4 regions of the Cytobacillus sp. MT66 genome follow, and region 1 is predicted to be linked to each of the others. Evidence: riboswitches for the same ligand, from Rfam matches in the RefSeq annotation. Region 1 holds a riboswitch; each other region holds the start of a gene.

Evidence for each region. Region 1 has a riboswitch for thiamine pyrophosphate ahead of thiC (phosphomethylpyrimidine synthase ThiC). Riboswitches for the same ligand answer to the same signal wherever they lie in the genome.
Region 2: it holds a riboswitch for thiamine pyrophosphate, as region 1 does, so the genes downstream of both, thiT (energy-coupled thiamine transporter ThiT) here and thiC (phosphomethylpyrimidine synthase ThiC) in region 1, are expected to answer to the same signal.
Region 3: it holds a riboswitch for thiamine pyrophosphate, as region 1 does, so the genes downstream of both, thiC (phosphomethylpyrimidine synthase ThiC) here and thiC (phosphomethylpyrimidine synthase ThiC) in region 1, are expected to answer to the same signal.
Region 4: it holds a riboswitch for thiamine pyrophosphate, as region 1 does, so the genes downstream of both, tenA (thiaminase II) here and thiC (phosphomethylpyrimidine synthase ThiC) in region 1, are expected to answer to the same signal.

What each region holds. Positions count from the first base shown of each region.
Region 1 is NZ_JBXAFB010000028.1:3,462-6,638, forward strand. It holds gene AC1Q59_RS24110 (SCO family protein) at 1-79, shown strand, start outside; gene AC1Q59_RS24115 (FixH family protein) at 115-885, shown strand; TPP riboswitch at 1,364-1,478, shown strand; gene thiC (phosphomethylpyrimidine synthase ThiC) at 1,620-3,177, shown strand, end outside.
Region 2 is NZ_JBXAFB010000001.1:171,271-174,447, forward strand. It holds gene AC1Q59_RS00785 (APC family permease) at 1-1,487, shown strand, start outside; TPP riboswitch at 1,559-1,661, shown strand; gene thiT (energy-coupled thiamine transporter ThiT) at 1,727-2,326, shown strand; gene AC1Q59_RS00795 (hypothetical protein) at 2,445-2,669, shown strand; gene qoxD (cytochrome aa3 quinol oxidase subunit IV) at 2,710-3,009, opposite strand; gene qoxC (cytochrome aa3 quinol oxidase subunit III) at 3,010-3,177, opposite strand, start outside.
Region 3 is NZ_JBXAFB010000034.1:4,060-7,236, forward strand. It holds gene thiC (phosphomethylpyrimidine synthase ThiC) at 1-1,463, opposite strand, end outside; TPP riboswitch at 1,610-1,724, opposite strand; gene AC1Q59_RS24540 (LysR substrate-binding domain-containing protein) at 2,360-3,177, opposite strand, start outside.
Region 4 is NZ_JBXAFB010000001.1:250,911-254,087, forward strand. It holds gene AC1Q59_RS01220 (response regulator transcription factor) at 1-281, shown strand, start outside; gene AC1Q59_RS01225 (branched-chain amino acid aminotransferase) at 570-1,640, shown strand; TPP riboswitch at 1,750-1,839, shown strand; gene tenA (thiaminase II) at 1,994-2,680, shown strand; gene AC1Q59_RS01235 (ABC transporter ATP-binding protein) at 2,702-3,177, shown strand, end outside.

The sequences.
Region 1 (3,177 bases):
GAAAATTATTAAATCTTACAGTGGGATAGAGGCTGAGGTAGTTGATGTTATCATAGATGACCTTAAAAAAGTTCTATAATAATGACGAATCTAAGAATAGATGGAGGAACTTAAATGAGAAGAAAAATTGGAATGCTGCTGCTAATTTTAGTTTTAGGCCTTTTATCTGCATGTGGTAACACAGATAAAAATGAGCAAAAGCAGGCATCTGAAGAACCAAAGATCATCGAAGTTGAATTTGTGCTTCCTGAAAAGGCAGAAGTAAATGAAAAGGTTAAACTTAAGGCCATTGTTAATTATGGTGAAGAAAAAGTGAAAGATGCCAAAGAAGTGAAATTTGAATACTGGGAAATGGGCAAGGAAGATGAAAGTACTACGATAGAAGCGAATAATAATGACGATGGAACATATACAGCTGAAGTAGCATTTGACCGTGATGGGGTTTATGAAATATATGCACACACAACAGCAAAAGATATGCACACCATGCCGAAAAAACAAATTACAATCGGTGAAGGCGCTACTGCTGCTCATGAGGAAGGGCACCAAGACCAAGCTGAAGGTCATGAACACGGCAGTCATGCCGAAGGATTTAGTATGCATTTTCTGAAGCCGGAAGATATCAAGATGAATCAACCAACTAATTTGACTGTAAACTTACAGATTGATCATGAACCGCTTGAAAATGCGAATGTCCGTTATGAGATCTATCATGAAAGTAATGCAGACAAGCATGATTGGGTAGAAACAGAAGAAGCTGATTCAGGCGAATACACTGGTTCTTATTCATTTAGAGAAGCTGGTATTTACATAATAACTATCCATGTGCAAAATGATGATCGCCTACATGAGCATGAGGAGCATACGGTTGAAATAATTAAATAATGGGTTTGCCAATTTTTATACCCTTCAAAAAGCCTTAGTGACAGGGTTCTTCTCTAGACCGCAAAGTAATCCTATAAGCTTGAAGATCGATCCTTATTTTTTATTTATTCAAGCTTTCTTTTATTGACCGCCCTGTAGATACACAGAGAATTTAACAGAAGAAGAGTTCTACCATTATAATTTGTACGGTAGAAAAAGGAATTAAATTTCATCCTAATATATGTGGACCCCCTCAAGTTATACATATAGTTAAAGGAGATTCTTTTAGACTTTCAACCTTTAAACTAAGGAATTTCGTTTCATTTTCTTCTTAAGTAAACCTTATTTCCCTCTCTTGTAAAAAATTAAAATGTTTATTGTTTAATTCATATTACCAATAGAACCAATTGCTGTCCGTCTCTTAATCAAATGGTTTTTATATTTTTTATTGGTCCTTTTATTTTACTTAAAACTCGTGTATACTAAAACCAAATTGAATAGAAATAACTAGGGGAGTCCAATAAGTTGGGCTGAGAGAGAAACACGTTAAAGTTTCTTGACCCTTTGGACCTGATCTAGCTCATACTAGCGTGGGGAAGTTAGAAAAAATAATCATGTATTAAATAAATTTCCACATACAAAGCCGGTCCATCCTTTTTGGATTCGGCTTTTTTTATTTAATTCATTTCTTTAATTCCTCTTTTATTGTCTAGATCTCGTCCTCTTTAATTATAAAAAAGGGAGAGATTTACTCTATGTCAAGAACTTCATTAAACGAAAAAAACATTTCCATCATGTCTAGTTTTTTAGGTAGTAAAAAAGTTTATGTTGAAGGCTCAAGACCCGATATCAAGGTACCAATGCGTGAAATTGAACTAAGTCCTACAACGGGCGCCTTTGGTGAAGAAGAAAATCTACCAGTTCGGGTCTATGATACAAGCGGACCTTATACGGATACTAAATATTCAGTTGATATTACAAAAGGTCTTCCTCCTCTTCGAAGCACATGGATTCATGAACGAGGGGATGTTGAGGAATATGAAGGTAGAGAAGTTAAGGCTGAAGACAATGGATATAAGGATGAGAATGACCCTCGAGCTAATCATAATGTGTTTCCGGGTTTAAAGCGTAAACCGTTACGTGCAAAAAAAGGTGGAAATGTTACACAGCTTCATTATGCAAGGAAGGGCATCATCACTCCTGAGATGGAATTTATCGCATTAAGGGAAAATATGAAACCTGAATTTGTACGCGAAGAAGTTGCAAGAGGTCGAGCAATTATCCCTTCTAATATCAACCATCCAGAGGCAGAGCCTATGATCATAGGACGTAATTTCCATGTTAAAATCAACGCAAATATTGGAAATTCTGCTGTTACATCCTCCATAGAAGAAGAGGTCGAAAAAATGACATGGGCCACTCGTTGGGGTGCTGATAATATTATGGACCTATCAACAGGTAAAAACATTCATACAACAAGGGAATGGATTATTCGCAATTCAGCTGTTCCTGTAGGAACCGTTCCTATCTATCAAGCACTTGAAAAAGTAAACGGTGTTGCCGAAGACCTTACATGGGAGGTTTACCGTGATACTTTGATTGAGCAAGCCGAGCAAGGCGTGGATTACTTCACCATTCATGCTGGTGTTCTTTTGCGATATGTTCCGTTAACTGCAAAACGTTTAACAGGTATTGTATCCAGGGGTGGATCTATTATGGCTCAATGGTGTCTTCACCACCACAAAGAAAACTTTTTATATACTCATTTTGAAGAAATCTGTGAGATTATGAAAACTTATGATGTTGCATTCTCTTTAGGAGATGGTCTACGTCCTGGTTCAATTGCTGACGCTAATGATGAAGCACAATTTGCGGAATTAGAAACTCTTGGTGAACTAACAAAAATTGCTTGGGCGCATGATGTACAGGTAATGGTTGAAGGTCCAGGTCACGTACCTATGCACCTTATTAAAGAAAACATGGACAAACAACTTGAGGTTTGTAAGGAAGCGCCTTTCTATACTCTAGGGCCACTTACAACTGACATAGCTCCTGGTTATGATCATATTACATCTGCGATAGGTGCAGCCATGATTGGTTGGTATGGTACAGCTATGCTATGTTATGTTACACCAAAAGAACATTTAGGTTTACCAAACCGAGATGATGTCCGTGAAGGTGTTATAACTTATAAAATAGCTGCACATGCTGCTGATTTAGCGAAAGGGCATCCAGGTGCACACAAAAGAGATGATGCCTTATCAAAAGCTCGTTTCGAATTTCGATGGAGAGATCAGTTTAATTTATCATTGG
Region 2 (3,177 bases), on a different contig from region 1:
TGCAAAAGAGGGCTGAACTGCAGAAAACTTTCAAACCGCATTGGGTATGGGCAATCGCTCTGGGGTCTGCCATTGGCTGGGGCTGTTTCATATTGCCAACAGAATGGCTTGGAAAAGCAGGTCCACTTGGAACAATCATAGGCTTATCAATTGGTGCAGTATTAATGATGGTGATCGCTGTAAGCTATGGGGTATTAATTGAAAAATATCCTGTTTCAGGCGGAGAATTCGCTTATGCTTACCTGGGATTTGGAAGAGATCATGCATTCATTTGCGGGTGGTTTTTGACCCTTGCCTATATTTGTATTGTTGCTTTAAATGCCTCAGCACTTTCATTACTGGGAAAGTTTCTTCTCCCGTCTTTTACAGATGTTGTTCCTTTATATGAAATTGGCGGGTGGCAGGTTTATCTGGGGGAAGTACTGATTGCATCGTTCGCTTTAGTTATTTTTGCTTATTTAAACATTAAAGGGGCCTCATTATCCGGTAATTTGCAATTTATTTTTTGCTTAGTTCTTGTCGGAGGTGTTTTACTTTTAACATTAAGCATGCTCCTGAATCCTGCATCCAGTTTAGATAATCTGCAGCCTTTATTTAGACCAGATATCCCAGCCTTATCGGGAATTATTGCCATTATAGCCATTGCTCCTTGGGCTTATATAGGATTTGACAATATTCCTCAAGCAGCCGAAGAATTTAATTTCCCTCCAAAAAAGGCGTTTCGGTTAATTATCTACTCTCTAATTGTGGCTTGTCTGCTTTATTGCTTCATGATTATTGCAACAGCAGTAGCAATGCCTTGGCAGCAGCTGGTAGCTGGAAATCCTGCTTGGGGAACTGGTGATGTAGTTTCAGATACGCTTGGATTGATCGGGGTGCTGTTGCTGGCATTATCCTTATTAATGGGGGTTTTTACAGGTCTAAATGGGTTTTATGTCTCATCAAGCCGCTTGCTTTTTGCAATGGGTCGGGCAAAAGTCCTTCCAGATGCATTTACTAACCTTCATCCTAAGTATGGTACGCCGCACGTCGGTGTCATTTTTACTTGCTTATTCTGTTTAGTAGCGCCATGGTTTGGCCGGCCCGTTTTATTATGGATTGTTGACATGTCTGCCACGGGTGTAACAATAGCCTATTTCTATACATCCCTTACAGCATATAAGGAATTTAAATGGAGCGCTAATAGCAGGGGAGAAGCCAAGACTGTATCACCCATAAAGAAGCTCATTGCCTTAATTGGGGCACTAAGCGGTTTAGCTTTTCTTGGTTTGCTGCTGATCCCAGGTTCTCCATCTGCCTTAGGTATGCCATCACTAATTGCTCTGGCTGTATGGGTTATCTTAGGAACGGTCTTCTATATGTATAAAAGAAGGGAATACCATAAGATCTCTAAGGATTCACTAGATTACTATATTTTAGGAGATGCCTATACGAAAAATACATCTGGTGAGAATAATGGACCGCCATCAATCAATGTGGATGCCTAATCATGAATTGGCTCAATTTTACTTTACCTTGTAAGACAATTCATATATACTTTGGTTATTAATCATATAAGCGTAACCACAAGGGGAGCTAAGTGCTGAGAGTGAACAGATTTCTGTTCTGACCCTTCGAACCTGTTAGTTAATTCTAGCGAAGGAATGTGGATTTGAGTAGTGGATTATTCCTAAGTCTATCTATTCTCCCCTTGAGGTGACGATTCAAATGAAAGGGGAGATTTTTTATGAAGAAATTAAGTTTAATTGCATTAATTGAGGCTTCATTTTTTGCGGCGTTTGCGATTGTACTAGATCTTTTGCCTTCCATTAAACCAACGCCAAACATCTCGATTTCCATTGCCATGATTCCAATTTTTATTCTTGCCTTTCGCTGGGGATTTAGGGTAAGTTTTCTTTCAGGCCTATTATGGGGAATTCTTCAGATAGCCATGGGAGATGCTTGGATTGCAACACCTGTGCAAGCATTTATTGAGTATTTCATTGCTTTTGCATGTATTGGATTTGCGGGTCTATTATTTAATCAGATCCAAAAAGAAATTCGATTCGGGTCCAAAAAGAAGGCATTGGGGTGGATTACTGCAGCAGTATTTGCAGGAAGCTTTGCACGGTATTTCTGGCACTTCATTGCCGGCGTTATTTTCTTTGGCGAATATGCGCCAGAAGGGATGTCACCATTTGTATTTTCCCTAGCAGTAAATGGGGTTACGATGCTCGGAGCAGCTATTCTTTGCTCAATCGTTGCTGTTCTGCTTATTTCAACAGCTCCACGATTAATCATTAGAAACGATCCCACATTACTTATTGAACAGAAAAAAGTATCGTAAGCAATTTTTAAAATAGGCGTTTCCCTTTAAAAGGGAAGCGCTTTTTTTGTAAATTTATCATTAAATATTGACAATTCTGTGAACAAAGTTAGAATATTCTTAAAAGGAGTTGAGAAGAATGAGACAAATCAGTGAGTTATTATTAATAAAAAAGATCACAGTTGTTTGTATAATGTTAAGCATAATGGGAATTTTAACGAGTCTGTTCGTAAGTGGACTGATAGGAGACTATACTTTTGCCATCGCATTTGGATTATTAATTTCATCCATTATTGTTTTCGGTATCATTCTTTTCATTAATGTTATGGAGGAAATGACAGACGGAAGCCAAGGCTATAGATAAAAAAAGAAATCGGCTTATTAGCCGATTTCTTTCATTAATATTAGTGCATGTGTCCTGAACTCATGACCCAAATAGATCCAACAACAATAACCACTGCCATGAACACACCGTACGCAATATTAACGACATTGGTCTTGCCGTCTTCACCTTCACGCAGGTGCATAAACATGAATAACTGGATGCCAGCTTGAAAAACGGCTAGGGTACCGATGATCCACATGATAACTTTGAATGATAAATCTGTTTTTAAGGCAATTCCAGCTGCAGAGAAGGTTAGAATGAGAGAAAAGATAAAACCAACCACATGGCTGACTGGAAAGCCCTTCATTTGTTTTTCCATTTATCCCACCAACCCTTTTAAATAAACAAATGTGAAAATAAAGATCCAAACTACATCAAGGAAATGCCAGTACAGTCCGATAATAAAAGTTTTTCTTGCCGTTACTGGTGTCAAGCCTCTTTTTAAAAGCTGAATAATTACCATCGTTGCCCAGCCGATACCTAAGGT
Region 3 (3,177 bases), on a different contig from region 1:
AAATCAGCAGCATGTGCAGCAATTTTATAAGTGACAACCCCTACACGAACATCATCTCTATTCGGCAAACCTAAATGTTCTTTTGGCGTTACATAACAAAGCATTGCCGTCCCATACCAACCAATCATTGCAGCTCCTATAGCAGATGTAATGTGATCATAACCAGGAGCAATATCAGTCGTAAGAGGCCCAAGTGTGTAAAATGGCGCTTCCTGACAAACTTCCAGTTGTTTATCCATGTTTTCTTTAATTAGGTGCATCGGTACGTGCCCTGGTCCTTCAATCATCACCTGTACATCATGCTTCCAAGCAATTTTTGTCAACTCACCAAGTGTCTCTAATTCTGCAAACTGTGCTTCATCGTTCGCATCTGCAATAGACCCAGGACGTAAGCCATCCCCTAAAGAGAATGCAACATCATAGGATTTCATGATTTCACAGATTTCTTCAAAGTGAGTGTATAAAAAGCTTTCTTTGTGGTGGTATAGACACCATTGTGCCATGATAGACCCACCACGAGAGACAATACCTGTTAAACGTTTAGCTGTTAACGGGACATACCGCAAAAGAACACCAGCATGAATGGTGAAGTAATCAACACCTTGCTCTGCTTGTTCAATTAGGGTATCACGGTAAACCTCCCAGGTAAGATCTTCAGCAACACCATTTACTTTCTCAAGTGCCTGATAAATGGGGACAGTACCGACAGGAACCGGTGAGTTCCGAATGATCCATTCCCGTGTTGTATGGATATTTTTCCCTGTCGATAAATCCATAATATTATCAGCACCCCAGCGTGTCGCCCAGGTCATTTTTTCAACCTCTTCTTCGATAGAAGATGAAACAGCAGAATTACCAATATTTGCATTAATTTTCACATGAAAGTTACGGCCTATGATCATGGGCTCTGATTCTGGATGGTTGATATTTGAGGGAATAATCGCTCGCCCCTTTGCAACTTCATCCCGTACGAATTCAGGTTTCATATTTTCTCTAATTGCGATAAATTCCATTTCGGGAGTGATAATTCCCTTTCTTGCATAATGAAGTTGTGTCACATTTTTTCCTTTTTTGGCCCGTAACGGTTTTCGCTTTAAACTAGGAAACGCATGACGGTTGGCGCGAGGATCCTTTTCATCTTTATAACCATTATCCGCTGGTGTCATTTCACGGCCATCATATTCCTCAACATCGCCGCGTTCTTGAATCCATGAACGGCGAAGGGCAGGAAGACCCTTAGTAATATCGACAGAATAATCAGGGTCTGTATATGGTCCGCTGGTGTCATACACACGCACTGGAGGATTTTCTTCTTCTCCAAACGTACCTGTTGTCGGGCTTAACTTGATTTCACGCATTGGAACTTTAATGTCCGGTCTAGAACCTGTTACATATACTTTTTCACTTCCGGAAAAATTAGACATGATGGAAATACTTTGATCGTTTAATGAGGATGTTGACATTGACATAATAAATCTCTCCTTTTATGAATATAAGGACAAGATAAAGAACACAACAAGTGGAGAGCTTATTAAAGCTTATGAAGTACATAAAAAAGCCGGTGTCCAATAAATAATTGGACCCGGCTATATGTATACAGAAGTAGTGTGACTATAATGACTAACTTCCCCACGCTGGTATGAACCAGATCAGGTCCCAAGAGTCAAGAAACTTCAACGTGTTTCTTTCTCAGCCCAACTTATTGGACTCCCCTAGTTATTTCTATTCTATTTGATTTTAATATACATGAAACTGCGTTAAAATAAAAGGAAAATTTATAAAATGAGAAAAATTCACTGAATTTAATTAAACGAGAAACCACCGCCCAAAGGTGGAGGATTACTATGAGTAATTGATAATCTACTGTTCATTTAAGCTTCTTTTAAAGGCTAATTTCTTACCCAGTGCCTTTAGTGTAAAAGATTTCTGGCCGGGTCTATATGTAGCTCTGGGACATCGGGCTCAACAGGTGATGAATATACTTAAAAAAATTGATAGCCCGTTACATAATCCCATCCACTATCTGAATACATCTCTATCTGTTCTAGTGTAATTCTCCTTTTTAAGGATACATCTATTCTGTACCTAAATTTTCGCTTCACCTTAGATAAAATAATCACGGAACTAATTTCAAAAAGTTTAAAGGAATTATGGTTAGATACAACCACTGCAAACTGAAGAATGTTATTTACCATTTTTATTGGAATTGCTCATTTTAAAAGGGATTTGACCTCTAAAATGGATCAAGGGCGGAATCACATTTTCCAGATGCTCCCCGTTATAAAAACTAAAATACTATGGGTACCTTAACAAACAGAAGTCCAATCCTCAGAAATCCCACCTTTTCCCCTACTTTTCTTTAAAAAGGATTACTTTTTATTATATTCAGGAACCCTTCGATATTGGGAGATAATTCTTTATCTTTATTACGGCTACAAAGATATACAGGGCGTTTTATTTCAATACCTTTAACCTTAACTCTCCCCAATTCCTTACGCTTCAAGTGTTCTTGTACTGCCAGTGAAGGTGCTAGCATTGTTCCATACCCAGCTATAACAGCACGGACAGATTCATTTAAACCATGAAATTGCAACCCTATGCGTGGAACCGTAACTCCATGAACCTTGCACAAAGAAAAAAGAACTTCCCTTGTAGAACTTCCTTCCTCTCTTAATAAAAATGGTTCTTGGACCAAATCAGATAGTAATACCTCTTTTCCATTGTATTTATGGTTTTTCGGGACAATAAACCAAAATTCTACGTCCATTAAGTGATGGAGGTTTAATTCTGTTTGTTTCCACTTTTCTTTTACTACAAAAGCAATATCAGCTTTATAGCGAAGTAATTTTTCGAGTACTTCATTTGAATTACCACTAAATAAATCTACATTTACCAAAGGTGATTCATTTTTAAACTTGGCCAGCCATGAGGGTAACAAAAAATTAGCTGGTAAATAAGTTGATGCTATTTGTAAATTTTCTAGCTCTCCATTCCTTAATTGATTCAATTTATTTTCTATGTCTTTTTCCATATCAAATAAACGTTCGGCTTGTTTAAATAAAAATTGACCCGAGTTGGTCAGTTTGATCCCTCTTCCTTCTGCCTCGATTAACTTCAATCCTGTTTCTTTTTCTAGATTTCGTATTTGAATGGTTACGGCTGGCTGACTTAGGGAAA
Region 4 (3,177 bases), on a different contig from region 1:
AAGAACTGGCTAATTCCATCCGGATGGTAATGGCTGGAAAGCGGATCTATGCCCCAGAGCTAATGGATGATATCTACAGTGAAGAAAATCCGCTGACAGCCCGGGAAAAAGCAGTGCTCGAACTTGTCGCCGATGGGAAAAACACAAAGGAGATTGCGGCTGAACTTCAAATTAAGACAGGCACAGTCCGAAATTACATCTCCCAAATCATGGATAAGCTTGGGGTAAAAAATAGAATCGAAGCAATTGCTCAATCAAAAGAAAAAGGATGGTTCAAATAACTAGACAATAGTAAAGAAAACTATTGAAGGTATCGAAATACTTTTGCAATTAGCCTTGTTGCTAATTGCCTTTTTAATGCTTTAAAAAAAATTTTAAACAATTTTAAAAAACATCTCGACAAAACGCTATGAATTGTCGGATAATTGTAATTACAATACACGTAAAAGTTATATGAAAATACTAATAGGCGTTATTCCAATTTTATGTGCATTGTCTAGTATTCGTTAAACGCTTTATTTTTTTTAATTAAACTTTCCAATAGTAAAAAAAAGGCAGGGAGAAGTAGGATGAAAGATTATCCAATCGAAGTTCAATTAAGCACTGAAAGAAAAGAAAAACCTGATTTCCATAATCTTGAATTTGGAAGAAACTTTACAGATCATATGTTTCTTATGGATTACACAGAAGGGAAAGGCTGGCATGATCCTCGCATTGTCCCTTATCAGCCTATTACATTAGACCCTGCAGCCGTCATTTTCCATTATGGGCAAACAGTTTTTGAAGGTTTAAAAGCATATCAAACAGCTGATGAGCAAATTTTTCTATTTAGACCTAATAAAAACTTTGAACGTTTAAACCGTTCCCTTGAACGTTTGTGCATGCCGCAAATTGATGAGGAGCTAGCACTAAGCGCCTTAAAGCAATTAATCAATGTAGACCGGAACTGGGTTCCAAATGTTGAGGGAACATCTCTTTACATTCGCCCATTCGTTATTTCAACTGAAGCGCATTTAGGTGTTTCACCATCACTTACTTACCAATTTATTATTATCTTATCTCCTGTTGGAGCTTATTATAAGGAAGGCATCAACCCTGTGAAAATTGCGGTTGAAACAGAATATACCCGCGCAGTTAAGGGCGGAACAGGGGCTGCCAAAACTGCCGGAAACTATGCTTCAGGCTTAAAGGCACAGGAAGTGGCAGAAGACGCTGGTTACTCTCAAGTATTATGGCTTGATGGTAAAGAGCATAAGTATATTGAAGAAGTAGGAAGCATGAACGTCTTCTTTAAAATTAATGGGGAAGTGGTAACGCCTGAGCTAAATGGCAGTATTTTAGCTGGGATTACACGTGACTCAATCATCAACCTGCTTAAACATTGGAATGTACCAGTTACAGAAAGAAAACTTTCAATGGATGAGCTTGTACAGGCAAGCAAAGAAGGAAAATTAGAAGAAGCCTTTGGTGCAGGTACAGCAGCTGTTATTTCTCCAATCGGCGAACTTTTCTATAAAGAAGAAAAGCTTGTCGTTAATAACGGAGAAACAGGTGAATTAACAAGAAAACTATACGACGAATTAACTGGCATCCAAAATAATAAAGTAGACGATCCATTCGGATGGCGCGTACTTGTCTAAAGAACTGCTTTTAGCAGTTCTTTTCTTTTTCCAAAAATTCACTTGCAATTCATATGAATCATGATATGCTAGGTATGTACGTCGGAGAATTTTCAAACAATTTAATTTAGAGTCTTGCTAGGGGCGCCGAAAGGCTGAGATGTGACCCTTTGAACCTGATCTAGTTAATACTAGCGTAGGAAAGCAAGAATGATGTAAAACCAAACTTTTATTTCATTCACTAACCGCTTTCTTTACGGAAAGCGGTTTTTTTATTGTGTTAAAAAGTTAAGGTTTTACAAAACCAAGTTGATTGGAGCTAAAAATCAACGGCAACGTTAAACACAGCCTATTATACAGAAGGAGGGAGTTCGTTGAACACAACGACTAAAACGTTTACCGAAAGACTATTTGAAAACGTGCAGCCAATCTGGGAGAAAAATCACCAGCATCCATTTGTCCAAGAATTAGGAAAAGGCACTCTAGACAAAGAAAAATTTATCCGCTACATGAAACAGGACTATGTCTATTTGATTGACTATGCCAAGCTGTTTGCTATCGGTGTCATGAAGTCGCACGACCTGGATACCATGGGGAAATTTGGTCAGATCCTGCATGAAACATTAAATTTCGAAATGGAGCTTCATCGTCAATTTGCTGCAGAGTTTGGGATTTCTAGAGAGGAATTGGAAGAAACAAAGCCAACTCCGGTTAATTTAGCCTATACACGCTATATGCTGCATGCTGCTCAGCATGGCAGTTTGGCTGAGGTAGTCGCGTGCCTGCTTCCATGTGCATGGGATTATTGGGAGATTGGAAAACTATTAAGAAAGCAATATGGAGACCAATTGGACAATAATCCTTACGCCAAATGGATAGAAACCTATGATTCCGAAACTTTCGGTGCTGGTGCACAATGGCTGATCAAACTAATGGACGAGATTGCAGACGGCAAGCCAGAGCGTGAGCTAGCAAAATTAGAAGAACATTTCCAGATGACTTCAAAATATGAATACCTATTCTGGGACATGAACTACTATGATCACGATTGGCCAATCTAAATTAATTAAGCTGGTGGAAAAATGCTTGAACTAAAAAACGTATCTTTCTCATTTCAACACAATGGTGATAACATCATTTCAAATCTGGACATGAAACTAGAGCATGGTGAGTTTGTATCACTTGTAGGAAAAAGCGGGTCAGGAAAAAGTACCATTTTAAAACTAATCACAGGTCTTCTTAAACAAGATACCGGTGAAATCCTTATCAATGGAAAACCAGTTTCCCTGGGGGATGTAGGGTACATGCCCCAGCGAGACCTGCTTTTGCCCTGGAGGACCATTCTTGAAAATATCATGCTGCCGTCTGAACTCCGAAAAGATGTACATATTTCAGCAGAGGAAGCCGAAAGCTGGCTAGACAAAGTTGGATTACTTGATTATAAGGATGCGCTGCCTAAGCAGCTTTCTGGCGGAATGCGACAAAGGGCGTCATTTCTGCGGGCCTTGTTCACAGGCAAAGATCTATTATTGCTTGATGAACCATTCGGCGCCCTCGA